DNA from 4 places in the Cobetia sp. PS-4MA genome. Region 1 is predicted to be linked to each of the others. Evidence: predicted binding sites of a transcription regulator. Region 1 holds the regulator's gene; each other region holds the start of a gene.

Evidence for each region. The regulator sigma-54, encoded in region 1, starts transcription at its own class of promoters, with help from an activator protein. The targets are predictions, from matches to a motif close to TGGCACNNNNNTTGCTNT.
Region 2: a site for sigma-54 is predicted at 1,525-1,542, ahead of AC26AR_RS02055 (ANTAR domain-containing response regulator). Genes of this name have one in related genera too.
Region 3: a site for sigma-54 is predicted at 1,393-1,410, ahead of glnT (type III glutamate--ammonia ligase). Genes of this name have one in related genera too.
Region 4: a site for sigma-54 is predicted at 3,501-3,518, ahead of AC26AR_RS07475 (DUF3305 domain-containing protein). Genes of this name have one in related genera too.

The regions. Positions count from the first base shown of each region.
Region 1 is NZ_CM173107.1:803,419-808,553, reverse strand. Features, by position in the region: gene lptB (LPS export ABC transporter ATP-binding protein) at 1-31, shown strand, start outside; gene AC26AR_RS03430 (RNA polymerase factor sigma-54) at 350-1,798, shown strand; gene hpf (ribosome hibernation-promoting factor, HPF/YfiA family) at 2,398-2,706, shown strand; gene AC26AR_RS03420 (PTS sugar transporter subunit IIA) at 2,716-3,186, shown strand; gene rapZ (RNase adapter RapZ) at 3,283-4,197, shown strand; gene AC26AR_RS03410 (HPr family phosphocarrier protein) at 4,184-4,453, shown strand; gene mgtE (magnesium transporter) at 4,618-5,135, shown strand, end outside.
Region 2 is NZ_CM173107.1:450,137-455,271, forward strand. Features, by position in the region: gene AC26AR_RS02050 (NarK family nitrate/nitrite MFS transporter) at 1-1,026, opposite strand, end outside; gene AC26AR_RS02055 (ANTAR domain-containing response regulator) at 1,584-2,159, shown strand; gene AC26AR_RS02060 (CmpA/NrtA family ABC transporter substrate-binding protein) at 2,210-3,418, shown strand; gene AC26AR_RS02065 (TetR/AcrR family transcriptional regulator) at 3,613-4,233, shown strand; gene preA (NAD-dependent dihydropyrimidine dehydrogenase subunit PreA) at 4,417-5,135, opposite strand, start outside.
Region 3 is NZ_CM173107.1:1,523,389-1,528,523, forward strand. Features, by position in the region: gene AC26AR_RS06520 (aminomethyl transferase family protein) at 1-737, opposite strand, end outside; gene AC26AR_RS06525 (hypothetical protein) at 968-1,321, opposite strand; gene glnT (type III glutamate--ammonia ligase) at 1,425-2,759, shown strand; gene AC26AR_RS06535 (class II glutamine amidotransferase) at 2,877-3,794, shown strand; gene AC26AR_RS06540 (protein glxC) at 3,794-4,480, shown strand; gene AC26AR_RS06545 (FMN-binding glutamate synthase family protein) at 4,495-5,135, shown strand, end outside.
Region 4 is NZ_CM173107.1:1,743,818-1,748,952, reverse strand. Features, by position in the region: gene AC26AR_RS07495 (histone deacetylase family protein) at 1-539, shown strand, start outside; gene AC26AR_RS07490 (helix-turn-helix domain-containing protein) at 704-1,336, shown strand; gene AC26AR_RS07485 (substrate-binding domain-containing protein) at 1,483-2,424, opposite strand; gene AC26AR_RS07480 (formate dehydrogenase accessory sulfurtransferase FdhD) at 2,421-3,320, opposite strand; gene AC26AR_RS07475 (DUF3305 domain-containing protein) at 3,655-4,227, shown strand; gene AC26AR_RS07470 (DUF3306 domain-containing protein) at 4,224-5,090, shown strand.

The sequences.
Region 1 (5,135 bases):
TGTCTACCTGGGCCATGAGTTCAAGCTCTAGCCCGAGAGTGCCGTCAGCCTGACGAGAGCCGTCCGACCTCTTCTGCTCTCACCAGCACCCTCCAGCACCCGCCACTTCCTGCTTCACTGTCGGGGCCTCGTTCCCCGCCCCCTCACGCAAGCGCCTCGACAGGCGCTTGCGTGATCTCCCCGTGAACCCTCCTGCTCTGCCACACCTCACTCGAATGCATGACGTCCATACCACCTTGGTGGCAACATGGCATGCAAGTTGCTTGAATATTCTCGACTGCCCCTTGTCAGTGCCCCGACCCACGGTATAGCGTAGATGCACGTTCCTTTGCCGTGAATGACAGACCCCATGAAACCCACCTTGCAGCTTCGACTCGGCACTTCCCTGACCATGACCCCGCAACTTCAGCAAGCGATCCAGCTGCTGCAGTTGTCGACGCTGGACCTGCGTCAGGAGATACAGCAGGCGCTTGAGTCAAACCCCATGCTGGAGCTTGACGAGGAATACGAGTCGCTGGATGTCGCGGAGACACAGGACAAGAGCGAGATCTCCACCTCCGAGACCAACAGCGAGATTCCTGAAGAATACCCTCTCGACAGTGACTGGTCGGACCTCTACCAGGATCACGCAGGCAGCCTGACCAGTTCCGGCAGCGGAAGCTCGAGCGAGGACGGGCCGGACTTCGATCGCAACACCAGTGTCGAAAGCCTGCAGGACCATCTGCGCTGGCAGCTGGCGATGACGGACCTCGATGCGCGTGAACGCCAGATGGCGGAGAGTCTGATCGATGCGGTGGATGGGGCCGGCTACCTGAGCATGAGCCTGGACGAACTGGTCGATGGCCTGCGAGGTCAGGGACTGCCCGGCCTCAAGGCGTCGGAACTCGAGCAGGTCCTGCTGCGCCTTCAGCAGTTCGATCCCACCGGTGTGTTCGCTCGAGACCTGCGCGAATGCCTGCTGCTTCAGCTGGCCCTGCTGCCGGACGATCTGCCATTGCTGGCCCAGGCCCGCCGTCTGGTGCGGCAATTCCTCGAGGCACTGGGCAATGACGATCGCAAGCTGCTCAAGCGTCGCCTGAGCCTGGATGATGATGAGCTGGATCACGTCATTCGTCTGGTACGGGCGCTCGACCCGCGCCCGGCGTCCGCCTGGGGCGAGCCTGCCAGTGATTACGTCATCCCGGACCTGCTGGTCCGTCATACGCGTCACGGCTGGCAGGTCGAGCTCAACCCGGAAGCGCTGCCCAAGCTGCGTATCCAGCCGGAATATGCCGCCCTCATCAAGCGGGCCGACAAGTCCGCGGACAACACCTTCCTCAAGGACAATCTTCAGGAAGCCCGCTGGCTGATGAAGAGCCTGTCCTCACGCAATGACACCCTGCTCAAGGTGGGCCGCGAGATCATGGCGCGCCAGATCGACTTCCTCGAGCAGGGGGAAGAAGGCATGAAGCCGCTGATCCTCGCCAACATCGCGGAAGTGGTCGAGATGCACGAATCCACCATCTCGCGGGTGACCACCCAGAAATATATCCACACCCCGAGAGGCGTGTTCGAACTCAAGTTCTTCTTCTCGAGTCAGGTGGGTGGCAGTGGCAACGGTGACGCGCATTCCAGCACCGCGATCCGCGCGCGCATTCGCAAGCTGATCTCGGAAGAACCGGCGCGCAAGCCATTGTCCGACTCACGCCTGGTGGATCTGCTGGCCAGTGATGGCATCGAGGTAGCGCGCCGGACGGTCGCCAAGTATCGCGAGGCCATGGGCATCCCCTCCTCCAGCGAGCGCAAGCGCTTGGCGTGAGTCTCGACAACGGATACCCGCAAGCCAGCGGGCTCCACACGTCGGAGCGCTGAAGCTCGCCCCCTTGCACCTGCCATCCTGGCATCATCTGCCAATCGGTCGTCTGAATACCGGTTGGCAATGCCTGTCCTTGCGACTGCGTGAGTGACTTCACGCCCCCAATTGCCTATTTTTCCAGCCACTTTTCTCCAGAGTGCTTTCTTTTTCCCTCACATCCCACGGACAGATAGCCAGGGGTCGCCACCGACTCCTGCCACACGAACGTCGACGTAAATGCTGACATTGGCCACAAACGGCCGGTTTCTCGAGCCCCATTCCGTCCGTGATGCGAGGCGATGCTCATGAAGAACCTGCTGATATCCCTCGCTGGGTTGAAGACAAGCCTTGCCCCACGATGCAGCGCAGCGTTGATCTTTGTTCAAAGCTTGGGCATTGTCGGGGTAGACGCTCGGTACACCGGCACCGCCGCTCTCGCCAGCAGATGATCGCCACGAGACCATGGCCGGAGTCAGAAAGTGGCCGCGCGTTCAATCAGGGTTTGCTCGCAGTCAAAAAGGGTTACAATTCAAAGGCAACCCGCTGGATAAAGGAGCGTGTCCATGCAAGTGAATATCACCGGGCATCATGTGGAACTCACCGATCCTCTCCGCGATTATGTCAACGAGAAGCTCGCTCGCCTCGAACGGCATTACGACAACATCACCAATGTTCAGGTGACACTGTCGATCGAGAAGGAACGCCAACAGGCTGCCTGCACCCTGCACGCCGCTGGCGCCGACCTCCATGCCCTGGCAGAAGACCCCAACATGTACGCTGCCATCGACGCGCTCGCCGACAAGCTGGACCGCCAGCTGGTCAAACACAAGGAAAAGTCCCAGGCTCGCTCTCAGGGCACCGGGACCCGTTGACCTTCTGCCATGACACTTGATCAGATCCTTCCCCCCGAGCGCACGCTCTACGGCGTCCCCGGGGGGAGCAAGAAGCGGGTGCTGGAATTCTTCAGCACCTTCATTGCTCAGAACATTCCCAGCCTGGACAGCCAGGAAGTCTTCTCGCGCCTGATCGGGCGCGAGAGACTGGGTTCGACGGGTATCGGCCACGGCGTGGCCGTGCCACATGCACGCAGTCCACACTGCAAGACCCCCATCGCGGCGTTCATGAAGCTCGGTGACCCCATCGACTTTGACGCCATCGATGGCGAACCCATCGATCTGCTGTTCGTGCTGCTGGTCCCCGAGGAGGCAGATGACACCCATCTCACTCTGCTCGGCCAGGTGGCGGAACTGCTCAACTCGCCCACCAACCGGGCAGCATTGCGCCAGGCAGACAGTCAGCGAGCATTGTTCGATGCCCTGACCTCGGCCATCGCCGAATTGCCGGCGCGCTGAACCTGCAAGCCCGGACTCGCTCCGGGCTTGTCGCTGACTGGCCTCAGGCACCCTCCGCTTTCACCTCATGCTGACCTCGCCCTGGGAGAGCACTCCATGAAGATCGTGATCATCAGTGGTCGCTCCGGTTCCGGCAAATCGATTGCCCTCCAGGCGCTGGAAGACATTGGCTACTATGCCATCGACAATCTGCCCGGCATGCTGCTGGCACCATTGGTCGAGCAGCTGGAAAAGGACAGCCCCACCCGCCGGCGCATCGCGGTCTCCATTGACGCGCGCAACCTCCCCGATGCCCTGAGTCGCTTCCCCGAACTGCTCGACAGCGTTCGTCAGAGCGGCATGGATGTGCAGGTCGTCTACCTGACCACGGACTCCCGTGTCCTGCTCGAACGCTATTCCGCGACCCGCCGCCGTCATCCGCTGACCCGCGACAATGACCGCACGCTGGCCGAGGCCATCGAGATCGAGCAGCAGACACTGGCCCCGATTCGTCAGAAGGCGGATCTGGTCATCGACTCGACCAACCTCAGCGTGCATGACCTGCGCTCGCGCATCACCGAACAGGTCGCACAGCACAGCTCTCGTCATCTGACACTCACCTTCGAGTCCTTCGGCTTCAAGCATGGCGTGCCGACCGATGCCGACATGGTGTTCGATGCCCGCTGCCTGCCCAACCCCTACTGGGACATCAATCTGCGCAGCGATACCGGTCGTGATGACAGCGTGGCGGAATTCCTGCAGCGCTACCCGGACGTCAAGGCAATGCAGGATGACATCGCCGGCTGGCTGGAACGCTGGCTGCCCGCCTATCAGGCCAGCAATCGCAGCTACCTGACCGTTTCGGTGGGCTGTACCGGCGGCCAGCATCGCAGCGTCTATCTCTGCGAGCAGCTGGCCGAACATTTCGCCAAGCAGCTTCCTGAGGTGCGTCTACGCCACCGGGAACTGGGGATCCATACGGCCCTGGCGATCAGCGATACCCGTCAGGAGTCACACGATGCCCAGTCGTGAACTGGTTCTGACCAACAAGCGCGGGCTGCATGCTCGCGCTGCCACCAAGCTGGTCAACTGCTGTGCGCCCTTCGAGGCCACGGTCATGGTCAGTCACGGTGAGCGACGCGCCAACGCGGCCAACGTCATGGCGCTGCTGATGCTGGCAGCCCCGTGTGGCACGGCGCTGATCATCGATGTCGAGGGCGAACAGGCAGATGAGGCCCTGTCTGCGATCGAGTCCCTGTTCGAGGCGCGCTTCGAAGAGGAAGAATGACGCCGCCGCACGCCGTCTGACATCCCCCGCCCGCCGGCTTTCTGACACTTTTTCCGCGCTGATTGCCCTATCGATAAGAAACAGTGTTTTCTTTTGTCGACGCGCCCCCCTGCGCCAATGGTAGAATCAACGCTGTCCTTCATGTCGACAGGGGAAGCCGACAGATGAGCAAGACGTCACGCAAACTCAAGCCAAGACTTGATCGCCTGTCACAGGCACTGGAAAGTGGCGAGCTGGATCAGGCAAGGCGCATGCTGAATCGCGGCCTGGCACCGGTGGACGTGGCCCACTTGCTGGAATCCTCCCCCCCCAAGGAGCGCAACCTGCTCTGGGAGCTGGTCGACGCCGAACTTCAGGGCGATGTGCTCCAATACCTTGGCGAGGATATCCAGAGCGACTTCCTCAAGGACATGGATGCCGAGGACGTCCTGGCCGCCACCGAGAATCTGGAACCGGATGATGTCGCCGACATCCTCCAGCGGCTTCCGAATGCCGTGATTCTCGAAGTCCTCGACTCCATGGAGGCCCAGGAACGCCAGCGGGTCGAGACGGTGCTGTCCTACCCCGAGGACACTGCCGGCGGCTTGATGAACACGGACACCATCACCATCCGTCCAGACATCACCCTGGATGTCGTGTTGCGTTACATCCGCCGTCACGAGCGACTCCCCGATTCCACCGA
Region 2 (5,135 bases), 350 kb from region 1:
ACCGATGGCTACCGCGAGGGTTTCCATCTGGGCGAAGCCGACCAGCGCCACGCCTTCACACAGCAGCGCGATGAACAGCCAGCGCACGCGACCCTTGAGGCCGGACTGACGGGCGAACAGGTCGGAGAAGACGCCGCCCAGGGTGCGCGCGAACAGGTTCATCAGGCCGAACAGGCCCGCGATGAGGCCGGCGGTGGCGAGATCGAGATCGAAGTGATCGAAGAAGTAGATGGCGGCGACGTTGTTGATGGTCAGCTCGACCCCGAAGCAGGCGCCGTAGACGAGGAACAGGGCCCAGACACGGATGTCGCGTGCCGCCGCGCCGAAGGTGGCGCGCATGCTGTATTCCTTCTCGGCCTTGGGCAGCTCACCACGCTCACGCAGCTCGCTGAAGTTGCCGTCCGGGGCATCCTGGGTGAAGAAGTAGTAGGCGATCCCGGTGAGGAACAGCACGATGCCCGGCACGACCATCGCCAGACGCCAGCCCAGGGTCTGCTCGACGCCCAGCATCAGAAGGCCGGCCATCACCAGCGGCATCAGCATCTGGGTGGTGCCGCCGCCCAGGTTGCCCCAGCCGGCGGTGGTGGCATTGGCGGTGCCGACCACGTTGGGGCCGAACATCACGGAGGTATGGTACTGGGTGATGACGAAGGACGCGCCGATGGCACCGATGGCCAGACGGGCGAGGAAGAAGGATTCGAAGCTGGCGGCGAAGCCGATGCACATCACCGGCAGAGAGCCGAGGCACAGCAGCCAGGTGTAGGCCTTGCGTGGCCCGATGCGATCACACAGCACGCCGATGGCAAGTCGCACGATCACCGTGATGGCGACGGAGGCGATGATGGTGTTGCCGATCTGGGTCTTGGTCAGGCCGAGGTCATCGCGCACCACGGCCATCAAGGGCGCGATGCCAAACCAGCCGAAGAAGCAGACGTGGAAGGCGAACCACGACATGTGGAAGGCGCGCATCTGCGGGGTATTGAAGCTGAACAGCCGGATACGGCTGGCCTTGTTGCGAATATCCATGAGTGGGCTCCTGGTACAGCGTCGGTGCCGGACGCCAGGGTCTCGGCGCACGACGGGTGGTCGAACAGCTGTGAACGACAGCGGGGCGCCTCGTCATTGAGGGGCCTGGTTCGACGCACTCGTACTCCGAAGAGCCTGGTCCACGTCATGGATAGCGATGGCAGCAGTCGGTGATGCCATGGTTGCCGGCAGCAGAGCGTCTGTGCGGCAAGTGACAGGAACAAAGCAAGTAGCGCGCCAGTTGCGGGGGTATGGTCGGGACAAGTCCCAGAAGATCAATGCCTTGGCGATGGCAGTGGCTTGGCCTGCGCCGGCGGTATCACGGGATGGCTGCCCACTCGATGCGCGCTGGCGGTGCGTCGGCAGGGCGCGAGGTACCAGTCTGGCGCACGCGAGTGGCGTTGAGAGCGCCGGGAAGGCGCGTGCCTCATTGCAGTGCAGCGGCGCTTTCGGCTCGACGGCTGCGAAGGCCCTTGGCCGCAAGGTTGCACCAGATTGCGGCACGAATCCTGCTTGGGTGTACCGCAAGACTCATGCCCGACTCAAGGAAACCTGACATGCCCGTGACCGTGCTGATCGTCGATGTCCGCAGTGAGCGTTCCGCCGCTCTGGAGCAGGCGCTGTTGAGCGCCGGCTTCGAGGTGGCGCTGCGGGTCGATGAACACGAGGACCTGCATGCGCTGGTGCAGCACCATCAGCCGGATGCCGTGATCATCGACGCCGACCTGCCCAGCCGTGACACCCTCGAGCACCTCGGCCAGCTGGGGCGTCACTATCCCAAGCCGATGATCATGCTGGCCAGTGAGGACGCGCCGGACCTGGTGCGCCAGGCGGCTGGCGCCGGCGTGTCCGCCTACGTGGTGGATCACGTCATGCCGGCGATGGTGCGCAGCATGGTCGAGGTGGCCATCACCAGCTTCGAGGCTCACCGTGCCCTCAAGGGCGAACTCAATCGCACCCAGACCACTCTGATACAGCGGCGCAGCGTGGATCGCGCCAAGGCGCTGGTGATGGAGAGTCGCGGTCTGGGGGAGGATGCGGCCTACCAATATCTGCGCAAGACCGCGATGAATCGGCGTCTGGCATTGCACGAGCTGGCCGATGAGCTGCTCAAGGCGTCGCGTCGGCACTGAGCCGAGTCTCGTGATGTCCTTCTCTTTCGATCGTTCAAAAGGTGGATGTGATGCTCAGTGATTCTCTTCTCAATGGCCATCAGTTGACGCTGGGGTTGATGCCGCTCAATGACGCGGCTCCTCTGGTGGTGGCGGAGCGTCAGGGGTTCTTCCGTGAGGAGGGGCTGGCCGTGACGCTCAAGTGGCAGCCGTCGTGGGCGGCACTGCGCGATGACCTGCAGACCGGCGTGTTGCAGGGCGCGCAGATGCTGGCGCTGATGCCGCTGACCTCGACCCTGGGGCTGGATGGCCGCGCCACACCGGTGATCAGCGCGATGACGCTCAATCTGGGCGGCAACTCCATCACCCTGTCGCGGGCCCTGATGGCGGCGCTGGCCGAGGAGGGGCATGACCTGGGCTCTCCGCTGGCGGTGTCTCGGGCGCTGGCGGCGCACGTGCAGGCGCGCCGCGAGCGTGGGGAGGCGGCGCTCAAGCTTGCCAGCGTGCATCCCTTCTCCTCGCACCGCTATCTGCTGCGTTACTGGCTGGCGGCCGGCGGGATCGACCCGAATCGCGACATCGAGATGCGTGCGGTGGCCCCGCCGTTGATGGCCGCCCAGCTGGCAAGTGGCGCGCTGGACGGCTTCTGTGTCGGAGAGCCCTGGAACAGTCTGGCCGCCGTGCAGGGCATGGGGCAGGTGGTGGCGGGCAGTCATGATATCTGGCGCTTCGGACAGGAAAAGGTGCTGGGCGTGCGCGAGGACTGGGCGGAGCAGCACCCGCTGGCGCATCAAGCGCTGATTCGTGCGCTGCTCAAGGCCTGTGCCTGGCTGGACCGCCCGGGCAACCGTGAGCAGGCCGCGCAGTGGCTGCATGATGAAGGCATGCAGGAAGTGCCGCTTTCGGTGGTGGCGCGTGGACTGCGCGACGTGGATGTCGAGCAGTCGGTGGAGGCGTTCCAGCGGGAAAATCCCGGCTGGACCATCTTCCATCGCTATGCGGCCAACTTCCCGTGGCGCTCGCAGACCCGCTGGTATGCCGCCCAGATGCAGCGCTGGGGGCATCTCGAGGGAGTCAGCGACAATGACCTCGAAGCAACCCTGGCACGCTGCGTACGCCCGGACCTCTACCGCAGCGCAGCCCGCAAGCTGGGCATGGTGGTGCCGGTGGCGGATGAGCGCAGCGAAGGCACGCATCCGGCACCCTGGTGGCTGAGCGGCGAGGCAGGGCAGGTGCCGATGCCGGCGGATGGCTTCATCGATGGGGCGGTCTTCGAATGACACCGCTGGCGCGCGCTGAAGCGTGAGGCGACAAGCCGAGGGGTGATCAGTGGGAAGCGAGTCAAGAGGCGAGAGGTGAGGGGTGAGGGGGTAGAGAAAAGACGCCCGCGAGCGCGAAACCTGTCGGCTCAGGCATGTTGGCAGTGCGGTTATGATATTCTCATCTCACTGCCAGCACCGCGTCAGGGGATCGCATGACCACTCGCAAGTCTCAGATTCGCAAGGATAATGTCGGCCGCATCCTGCTCGCCGCCGAAAAGATCTTCGCTCTCAAGGGCTATGTCGGCGCCAGCATGGTCGATATTGCCGCCGAGGTAGAGCTGCCCAAGTCCAATCTGCATTACTACTTCAGCACCAAGGAAGCGCTGTATCGCGCGGTGCTCGATGGTCTGCTGGCGCTGTGGAAGGAAGATGCGCTGTGCTTCGAGGCCTATGACGACCCGCAGCTGGTGCTCTCCACCTACATTCGCGCCAAGATGATGCACTCGCGCCAGCGTCCGTATGGCTCCAAGGTATGGGCCAGCGAGATCATGCAGGGCGCGCCGGTGCTGGGCGAGGAGCTGACGGTGTGGCTCGACGAGTGGGCCGAGATGAAGAAGTCACGCCTGCGCCAGTGGATCAGTGAGGGGCGCATTGACAACGTCGATGCTTCCGCCTACCTGTACATGATCTGGGCCAGCACCCAGCACTACGCCGACTTCGACCACCAGATCGCGGTACTCAATCAGGGCAAGGCGCTGAGTGATCGCGAATTCGAGCAGGCGGTGCAGAACGTCACGCGGGTGCTGCTGAAGGGTGTTGGCTTGTCCGCCTGAGTCAGCAGGTGATGTCATGATAAAATTATCCTGAAGCTAACAATGATCATCATTGATGGATCATGAAGCCATTGAAAAGGGGCTGCCATTGCTGGCAGCCCCTTTCTGTTTTCACGCCACTGAACGTGGTGTCATGCGCTGGAATCTGTGCGGATCATCCGGATCTTGTCCGCAACGTCAGGGTCACGCCGCGCGATGCGGGTTGCGCGGGTCCTCCATCCAGTTCATGTACGGCTTGCCGGTGTCCTGCACTTCCATGGTGATGCAGTCCTCGACCGGGCAGGTGATCTCGCACAGGTTGCAGCCCACGCAGTCGGCGTCCTTCACCTCATAGCGGGCGGTGCCGTTGTCCCTGGCCAGATGCAGGATGGCCTGGTGCGAGGTGTCCTCGCAGGCGATGTAGCAGCGTCCGCAGCCGATGCACTTGTCCTGGTCGATCCGCGCGATCACCTGGTAGTTCATGTCCAGCTGCTTCCAGTCGGTGGTGTTGGGCACCGCCGCGCGGGAGAACTCCTCGATCCGCTGATAGCCCTTGCTGTCCATCCAGCGCCCCAGGCCGTCCTTCATCTCCTCGACGATACGGAAGCCGTGCAGCATCGCCGCGGTGCACACCTGCACGCTGCCCGCGCCGAGGGCGATGAATTCGGCGGCATCTTCCCAGTTGGAGATGCCGCCGATACCCGAGATCGGCAGGTTGGCGGTTTCCGGCGTGCGCGCGATCTCGGCCACCATGTTCAGCGCGATGGGCTTCACGGCGCTGCCGCAGTAGCCGCCATGGGTGCTGCGGTCGCCGACGATGGGATGCGCGACCATGCGGTCGAGGTCCAGATGGGTGATGGAGTTGATGGTGTTGATCAGCGAGACGGCATCTGCACCGCCACGCCAGGCCGCCTTGGCCGGTT
Region 3 (5,135 bases), 720 kb from region 1:
TCGGAATTGTCCGCCGGGTAGAACAGCAGGTGGCTCTCGACCCGCAGCCAGTCAAGGGTGCCAAAGCTGCACGGCTTGATGCCCATGTCGGCGCCATCTTCGAGAATCTGTTCCCACAGAGAGGGAGCGTCCTTGGCCTTGCAGAAGATCTCGTAGCCACGCTCGCCGGTGTAGCCGGTGCGCGAGATCATCACGTGGTAGCCGAACAGCTGGGTCTGCAGATGGTGGAAGTAACGCAGCTCACGGATGCCCGGCACGTGACGCTCCAGAAAATCCACCGCGACCGGCCCCTGCAGTGACATGTCATGCATGTCGTCATCGAAGGTCAGGCTGACGGCGCGCCCCAGGGCACTCTTGGCCAGCATTTCATTCGCGGTGCCCGTACCGTGCACCACGAGGTAGGAGTTCGGCGCCAGGCAATAGACGATGCAGTCGTCGACGAACTTGCCGGCCTCATTCAAGACGCTGGCATACACCGATTTGCCCGGATACAGCTTGGACATGTCCCGCGTGGTGACGTAATCCAGCACGGCCTGGGCGTGCGGGCCATTGCAGTGGATCTTCTTGAGTCCCGAGACATCCATCAGACCGGCGCGGGTGCGGATGGTCTCGTGGTCATCGGCCGTGTCCGAGACGGCGTAATTCCAGGCGGTGCCCATGCCATTCCAGTCTTCAAGCTCCGCGCCCAGCTTGCGGTGTTGTTCGGCCAGTGCCGAGATGCGCCATGAATTCGCCATGCGTCCCTTTCTCCTGTGAGTCGTGCTGCCTAGCGTAAGTGGGTGGTGCCGTAGTCCTGCTGGTGCTGGCGAAGATGGCGCGCAAGACGCGCATTCGCCGCAGGAGGTGTTGTTGTTCTTTCGCCTCTTCAGGCGCCTCTTCAGGCGCTTCACAAGGGCTTGTGCCTGCTGCTTGCCTTGCCTGATCGCATGAGTGTCCATTCTTGAAAGGAAAGAAACATTCTTCATGGTTAAGCAAGGGGCTTGCCAATTCCGTCAAAGGCCATGGCCACGGCAACCCTTGAGCGAGTCAGACGGCGATTGGCAGCACGAATTCGGGCGTGAATATCAGCGCTTTGCGTCATGCTGGTGCGAAGAGGGGAGCTTTGGGCACCGAAATGATGCCTATTTCGAGAAACGGGCAGGAATTTAATCAGGATCACTTGGCGTTTTCTGTGGGGTAAAACAAGTTCGGAAAATAAATTTCCATGCAAAACAGGAGGTTGATGAAAGGTTCTGGGTGGCAGCTGGCGAAATGGCATGCTGCATGCTTTTCTTTGGGGGAAATAAAGTTGACCAGCAGGAATCACAAAAACTCGTTTCATCCGCTATCTTGACGTGGCGAGTCACCACAAGGGGTCAGGTTTCCCGGGGTGGCAGACAGTGTCGAGGGAGATGGAACCCGGTCCGCTCTCAGAGGAAACCCAGATGTCACCCGAAAAGGCGCAACAGTTCATCAAGGATCACGATATTCGCTACTTGCTGGCGCAGTTCGTGGATATTCATGGCGCTGCCAAGACCAAGTCCGTGCCGGCCAATTGCCTGATGGATGTGGTCGAGAAGGGCGCGGGCTTTGCCGGCTTCGCCGTCAGTGGTCTCGGCATGTCGCCGGAGGGGCCGGACTTCATGGCGCGTGGCGATCTGGACTCGCTGTGCCTGGTACCGTGGCAGCCGGGCTATGCGCGCATGGCCTGTGATGGCTATGTCAATGGGGAACCGTTCGCCAACGACAGCCGTGTGGTACTGCTCAAGCAGCTGGAGCGCCTGAAGGAGAAGGGCTGGACGCTCAATACTGGGCTGGAGCCGGAATTCTCACTGTTCCGCCGGGGGGAAGCGGGTGAGCTGTTGCCGGTGGATGAGAGCGATACCCTCGCCAAGCCCTGCTACGACTACAAGGGCCTGTCGCGTTCGCGTGAATTCCTCGAGCGTCTGGTCGAATCGTTGCAGGCGGTGGACTTCGACGTCTATCAGATCGATCACGAGGACGCCAATGGCCAGTTCGAGATCAACTACACCTACAGCGATGCGCTGACCTCGGCAGACCGCTTCACCTTCGTGCGCATGGCCGCCGGCGAGATCGCCAATGACCTGGGCATGGTGTGCTCCTTCATGCCCAAGCCGCTGGCGGACCGCCCGGGCAATGGCATGCACTTCCACCTGTCCGTGTGTGATGACACCGGCCGCAACCTTTTCGGCGATGACTCCGACACCCAGGGCATGGGCCTGTCACCGCTGGCGTACCACTTCCTCGGCGGACTGCTGGCACATGCCCCGGCGCTGTGTGCCTTTGCCGCGCCGACCGTCAATTCCTACAAGCGTCTGGTCGGGGGTGGCAGCACCAGCGGCGCGACCTGGGCGCCGGTCTTCGTCGCCTACGGGGACAACAACCGCTCGGCCATGGTGCGTGTGCCCTATGGTCGCCTCGAGTTCCGCCTGCCGGACGCCGGCTGCAACCCCTATCTCGTGCACGCCGCCATCATCGCCGCGGGGCTGGATGGCGTGGCACGCAAGCTGGATCCGGGCACGCCCCACAACATCAATCTCTACTCGCTGACCCCGAGCGAATGCGCCGAGAAAGGCATCGAGACGCTGCCGCAGAATCTGGCCCTGGCCATCGATGCGCTCGAGGCGGACAGCATTTTGCGCGAGAGCCTGGGCGAGGGGATCTGCGCCGAGTTCATGCGCCTCAAGCGCGAGGAATGGCGGGATTACAACGCGCAGGTCAGTGCCTGGGAAGTCCAGCGCTACGCCGAATTCTTCTGATCTCATCCGGCGGCGCTCGCGGATCTCGCGGGTCGTGTCAGACGAGGGTCGCCACTGTCACCACCACGCTCAAGACACCAGGCAGGAGACGCCTCCTGCCCGTGAGAGGACATCACCATGTGTGGAATCGTAGGGCTTTATCTCAAGAACCCGGCGCTGGAATCGCGCCTGGGGGAGCTGTTCGAGCCGATGTTGATCGCGATGACGGATCGCGGCCCGGACAGCGCCGGCTTCGCCATCTATGGCGACGAATTTGACGCTGGCATCAAGCTGACGCTGCAGAGCGATGGTGTCGATGAGGATTGGGAGGCGATCGCCAAGGGCCTGGGCGAGCAGGTCGGCACGGTGGCGGACTGGTTCAGCAATGCCAGTGTCGCGGTATTCAAGATCGCCGGGGAAGAGAGCGCCGTGCGTAGCTGGCTTGCCGACAGTGCCCCGCAGATTCGCGTATTGAGCGTGGGGCAGAGCATCGAGATCCTCAAGGCAGTGGGCCTGCCGGCCCATATCGCCAGCCTCTATGGCCTCAAGGGCATGCAGGGCAGCCACATCATCGGCCATACCCGCATGGCGACCGAAAGCGCCGTGACCCTGCAGGGCAGCCACCCGTTCTCCACCGGGCGTGATCTGTGCCTGGTCCACAATGGCTCGCTGTCCAACCATAACTGGCTGCGCACCAAGCTCAAGCGTGAGGGCATCAGCTTCGAGACCGACAACGATTCCGAAGTCGCCGCTGGCTACCTGACCTGGCGTCTGGAGCAGGGCGACAGTCTGGAAGCCGCGATCACCGGCGCCCTGAAGGACCTTGATGGCTTCTTCACCTTCACCATCGGCACCCGTGATGGCTTCGCCGTGGTGCGTGACCCGATCGCCTGCAAGCCTGCCGTGATCGCCGAGACCGATGATTACGTGGCCATGGCCTCGGAATACCGCGCCCTGGCCAGTTTGCCGGGCATCAAGGATGCCCGCGTGTGGGAGCCGGAACCCGGCCGCCTGTATCTGTGGGAAAATGACACCGCCCGTTCGGAGGCCGCGTAATGATGAAGACTCACGATCTGGCCGTTGATGGGCTGCGCGAATTGAACCAGGCCCTGCACGATGCCGACATCCTGAAGGACGCGCGTGAGTGGCGAGTGGTCAATTCCGACGGCGCCCACAACATCGCCTGCGGCATCAATGACGCTATCAGTGTCGATATCGATGGCCACGCGGGCTACTACTGCGCGGGCATGAATCAGAAGGCCAGCGTCACCATCCACGGCAACACCGGGGTCGGGGTGGCGGAAAACATGATGTCCGGCTGCGTGCGGGTCAAGGGCGATGCTTCCCAGTCCGCGGGCGCGACCGCCCATGGTGGCCTGCTGATCATCGAAGGCAATGCCTCGGCGCGCTGCGGTATCTCGATGAAGGGCGTGGATATTGTCGTCAAGGGCAACATCGGGGCCATGAGTGCCTTCATGGGCCAGGCGGGACGCATGGTGGTCTGCGGCGATGCCGGCGAAGGACTCGGCGATTCGCTCTATGAAGCGCGACTCTACGTGAAGGGCACGGTCGCATCGCTGGGCGCGGACTGCATCGCCAAGGACATGCGTGCCGAGCACCTGGAAGAACTGGCGGAGTTGCTGGCGAGTGCCGGTATCGATGAAGACCCGGCCAGCTTCACGCGCTACGGATCTGCGCGTCAGCTCTATCACTTCAAGGTCGACAACGCCTCAGCCTACTGATCAGGATGCCCAACATGACCGACGAGACTCAAACACAGCCCTACAACCCGGCACTGCGCGAATCCGCGACCTTCGGCCGCGATGTCATCCACGAGATCCAGCGCGCGGCGGAGACGGGAATCTACGATATCCGAGGCTGGGGCGCCAAGCGCAAGGTGCCGCATTTCGATGACCTGCTGTTCCTCGGCGCCAGCATGTCGCGCTATCCGCTGGAAGGCTATCGCGAGAAGTGCGAGACCGAAGTCGTGCTCGGCACGCGCCATGCCAGGAAGCCGGTGGTGATCAGCACGCCGGTGACCATCGCCGGCATGAGCTTCGGTGCCCTGTCCGCCCAGGCCAAGGAAGCGCTGGGGCGTGGTGCCTCGGAAATCGGCACCTCCACCACCACCGGCGATGGCGGCATGACCCCGGAAGAGCGCGGCCAGTCCTCGCGCCTCGTCTACCAGTATCTGCCGTCGCGTTACGGCATGAACCCGGACGACCTGCGCAAGGCCGATGCCATCGAAGTCGTGCTCGGCCAGGGCGCCAAGCCCGGCGGGGGCGGCATGCTGCTGGGCCAGAAGATTTCCGAGCGAGTCGCGGGCATGCGCACGCTGCCGCAGGGCATCGACCAGCGCAGCGCCTGTCGCCACCCGGACTGGACCGGCCCGGATGA
Region 4 (5,135 bases), 940 kb from region 1:
TCGATGTTCATCAGGGCAACGGCACGGTAGATATCTTCAAGCATGACCCCGACACGCTGGTCTGCTCATCGTTCCAGAACGCCATGTACCCCTGGCGCTATCTCGAGAGCCGCTGGGAGCACATTCACAATACCCCGCTGGCAGAAGGCTGTGGTTCGCTGGACTTTCGCCATGCCATCGAAGCGCAATGGCTGAAGAAGCTTGATGATTTCAAGCCGGAGCTGATCCTGATCTCGGCAGGCTTCGACGCGCATCGTGAGGATCCGATGGCCGAACTGTGTCTCGAGGACGACGACTATTACTGGATCACGCGCCTTGCGATGGACGTGGCCAGGCGCCATTGTCAGGGACGTGTCGTCTCGGTACTGGAAGGCGGCTACTGCCTGGAAGCGTTGGCACGCAGCACTGAGGCCCATGTCAAGGCACTGGCGGGTCTGCCGATGGAGGACGGGATATCCCTGCGTCATTCGCCGCCAGCCAAGCACGCGTCACCCAAAGTTCATGCAAGGCCAGATGAGCGTGATCATCCGCTGTTCTGAGTGACCAGACATGCGACTTCAAGAGACGCATCCCCTGTCGCCAGGAGCATCGTCGATGCCTTGCTCAGCTACACCGTGATTTCCTTGCTGTGATAAGCTGGCGAAAAAGTTTCCAATAGTAAACTTGTGAACTCCCGCCGCCATCGACCACAGCGAAGCTTCCCATGAGTACACCGACTGACAAGGATGCCGCGGTCCGGATCGCTTCCGGCCGCAAGGCCTTCGTTGAGCCCCTCAAGCTTGGAGAGAGGGTCAAGCAGATCCGTCTCGCCAATCATTGGACCCTCGAGGACGTCAGCCAGCGTACCGGGCTTGCACGCTCTACGCTGTCCAAGATCGAGAATGAACAGATATCCCCCACCTTCACCGCCGTCCAGAAGTTGATCAATGGTCTCAATATCGACCTTCCTCAACTGCTCAGCCCTCCCAAGCGACAGAGCGGCACGCTGGGCAGACGTGATCTGACACGCCTCGGTGAAGGCAAGAGCCACCCGACCCCGACCTATGAACATGAGCTGCTTTCCTGGCAGCTGGCTCAGAAGCGCATGATTCCCTTCAAGACCCGGGTGCGCGCTCGCAGTTTCGAGGAGTTTCCCGACTGGGTGCGCCACGACGGCGAGGAATTCCTGATGGTGCTAGAGGGCAGCATTCTGCTGTATTCCGAGTTCTATGAACCCTTGCCTCTCGGGGATGGAGACAGCATCTATTTCGACTCCGACATGGGCCATGCTCTGGTTTCCACCAGCGAAGACGATGCCGTAGTGCTGTCGGTCTGCACGCGCAACGACGCCGATTGATGATACGCCCACTGGCGCAACGCTAAACCGTTCTGCAGGAGCATGTGACGTGAAAGATCTTTACCTCGCCAGAACAATGGCCTGGCGAGGCAGAGGCAGCGCCCACATCATCACCGTTTAGCCTGGTGCTAGCGGGTGATCTTGACTCAGTCATGTTGGGCGGCGTCGCCTCGCCAGATGAGCTGACCACATTCACGCAGGTCATACCCTCCCAACGACTGTGCCAGCTGGATGCCATTGGGCGTGGACAGATAGTCCAGCAGGCCCTGGAAGAGGTCGCGGAAATAGACGTTGCGTGGCACGACCAGATCAAAGGCCTCTTCACAGACCGGCACGAATCCGAGACCGAATTCATTCGCGGCCGATAACGTCCCCGGCCCGACATCCACCTCCCCGCGCGCGACGAGTGATGCGACCTCTCGCTCCGAGTAGGCGATGGCGAGGGTGTTGAGCTGCTCCGGGCGCATCTGATGGCCGGACAGCCACTCCTGCAGGAAGCGCTGCGAACCGGCCCCCTCCTGACGCACTACCCAGCGCCGTTGAGACCCGAACAGGCCGCCGGGATTGATCGGCAGGTGGCGATCTTCCTGACGAATGATCAGCCCCTGGGTGCGCCGAGCCAGCCGGACCAATACCCACTGACGATAACCATCGTGCCCGCGGATCAAGGCCGGATGGCGAAGCGATGCTTCCTCGGCACGCCCCCAGTGGATGGCACAGACATCGGCTCGCCCCTGACTCAACAGATCCAGCCCCAGGCGTGTCCCGGTGACACTCATGCCATAGAAGGCACTGCCATCGTGCTGCTGGTTGAGTCGCATCGTCAGCGCTGCCAGCAAGGGGTCATCGCTACCGGTGATCATCAAGCGATCCGCCAGCACCCCATGATGGCTGGACTCCAGAATCCATTGCTCGACCAGGCGCCGCGGGAAAAGCCATTTGCCGGTGACCTTGGTGGCCGGCATGGTGCCCTCACTGGCCAGCTGATAGATCTTCTTTTCATTGAGGTGCAACAGTCGTGCGACCTCATGGACCGTCAGAAAGGGGTTGTCATGCATCGTCGCATCCCCGGAAACAGGCTGATTCATTGCTCGCCTCCAGAGCGAGACTTGCCGGCTTCACGAAGTTGATCACCGGCACGCAGCGGAGGGGTGGCGTCCAGTATCATCCGACCGGCAGGGTCCACCACCTGGAAGTGGCTGCCCTTGGCACGTGCGATCAACAGCACCCCGAAGCGGCTGGCCAGCTCAACGCCCTTCTGGGTCACCCCGGAGCGTGAGACCAGCACCGAAATGCCCGCCTGCGCCACCTTGAGCACCATCTCCGAGGTCAGACGCCCCGTGGTATAGAAGATATTGGCACCCCGGTAATCCGTCTCGTCCTCGCGCACAGGTGAAAGCCAGTTCAGGCCTGCCAGGGTATCGACGGCATTGTGGCGACCGACATCCTCGATGAATGCCAGCACCTCATCATCCCGACACAGCGCACAGCCATGTACCGCCCCCGCCTTGCGGTAGGTGGCATTGTGGGCCGCGAGAGATGCCAGCAGCTGATACAGCACACTCTGCTGAAAGGGGCGATCATCAAGCGCCTCCAGCGTCTGACGCTCCAGCAGATTGCCAAAGACGGTTCCCTGGCCGCAGCCGGTGGTGACGGTACGCTTGCTCAGTCGCTGCTCGATATCCTCCGGTAGATGGCGCGTCACCACCGAGGCGCTTTCCACCTCCCAGTCCACTTGCAGCGCCTCCAGGTCTTCGATATCTCCCAACAGGCCCTGATTGCGCAGATAGCCCGCCACCAGCGCCTCAGGCTCGGCCCCCAGCGTCATCAGAGTGACGATCTCACGCTTGTTGAGGTAGATCGTCAGCGCGCGCTCGGCGGCGATCGACTGCGTCTGGCGCTGGCCTCGCTCATCCATCACGACGATATCCAGCGTGGTGGGCAATCGAGCATTGCTGATGACCGGAGGCATGGAGGTTTTCATGGCGTCGGGGTCTCCCTCTTCGAGCCGAATTGATGCCGGAGGGTGCCGCCACACGGCGAACCTGCCATGCAGGTTGCGGCATGCGTCGTCACCCAGCGCTCAAAGAATACCAGTCAGGCCGAGAGGCTGTCCTGATCCGGCAGCCATTGCGATCTCGCGTCATGCAATTCTCGACGCATGCGGCACGCTTCTTGCTAAAACCGGTAGAGCGTCGCATGTTCGTGAACGTACGAGCCACGACGCTGATGCAGACTCGCCTTGGACCCGATACGCCGCCGACCTCGCCTCAGGTCACCCCCTGAACAACCTCCAGAACGCCCTCAAGAGATACGCCATGACCCAGCCACCCGACCCGTTGATGGACACGGCACTCGACGCCTCACGCGAGTCATCACGACCTGACGACACTCGCTGGCTGACCGTGACACTGGCCCCCTCGCAGCAGACTCTCGGCCGCTTCACTCTCGACACCTGGGTGATTTCCCGGATCGCGCCCGCGGATCACGGCGAGACCACGCCCCGGACGCCTGAACAGGCGGCGCAACCGGAGCCTCAACGCACTCTGCCCCTGCAGCTGCATCTCACCGAGCGCACCGACTATCGTTACAACCTGCGTTGCGAACAGCCGCGCCTGTTCGTCTTGTGTGAAGAGCGTGAAGCGGATGGCATGCAGCCAAGGGTCGTCACCGCCTGCCAGGAAGTGGCCTCGCATTGGCTGGATGGCGACCAGCTGGTACTGGATACCCCGATGCCTCCTGCCCTGATGGTCTGGCTGGAGGGCTATCTCGCCCGGCATGGTGAGCGCATCGACGAAGGCAAGAAGAAGAAGCGCAAGGGGGCGGGGCGCGCCAGTCAGACCGACACCGTGCGCCCGGACGCTGATGCTGCCAACAAGGAAGGGCCATGAGTCACTCCGACGACCGCGACAATACCTCGCAAGGCCTGTTGTCCCGCTGGTCACGCCGCAAGCAGCGCGCCGAAGCCTCACGGACGACCACGGACTCCCCCGATGCCGCCGCCGCTGGACTGGCGACGGTCGCTCGGCCCTCCACGGCCAATGACACCGCACCCACTGAGACCGCACCCACGGAAACAGAGGCCTGCGAGGCATCGGACGAGCCGGGCCATGCTCTGCACAGTGAGCGGCATGGCGAAGCGTCCGCTGAAGGCGGCAGTGAGACGACCGACGCCGAGGCCCTTGCACAGGAGGCAGATGAGCCCCCTCCCGTCGTGGAGCTGCCAGACCCCGACACCCTGCTGCCGGATGCGGATATCAGTGCCTACATGCAGGCAGGAGTGGACCCGGCGCTGCGACAACGCGCCCTGCGTCGCATCTTCATGGGAGGCGAGCACTCCCTGCGCGATGGCCTGGACGATTACGATCAGGATTTCTCCCAGATGCGTCCGCTCGCCGCAGGTGTGGCCGAGACACTGAGACGTTGGACCCGCGATGTCGAAGAGGGACTCGAGAAGCTGGAAGATGACGAGGCTGAGTGCGTAGCCACCAGCCACGGCTCGGAAGATCAGCCTCAAGATGAGGCGCCGGAGGCTGCACCCTCAACGGATGAGCAAGGCCTCGACTCACTGGATGAGACATCATCGGATCACGGCCCACAGACCCATCGCGAGCACGCGCAGGACCAGCACACTGATACTGATGCTGCCCTTGCGCATGACACGCATGCACGGCAAGGCGTATGGGACCAGACCGATGGCGTCACGGCTGACGGACATGGGCCCACCCACAGATCGCCCCAACCACCAGAATGACACGCCTACCCTCAGGCACTGAGACATTATGACCCAGCGCGAGCT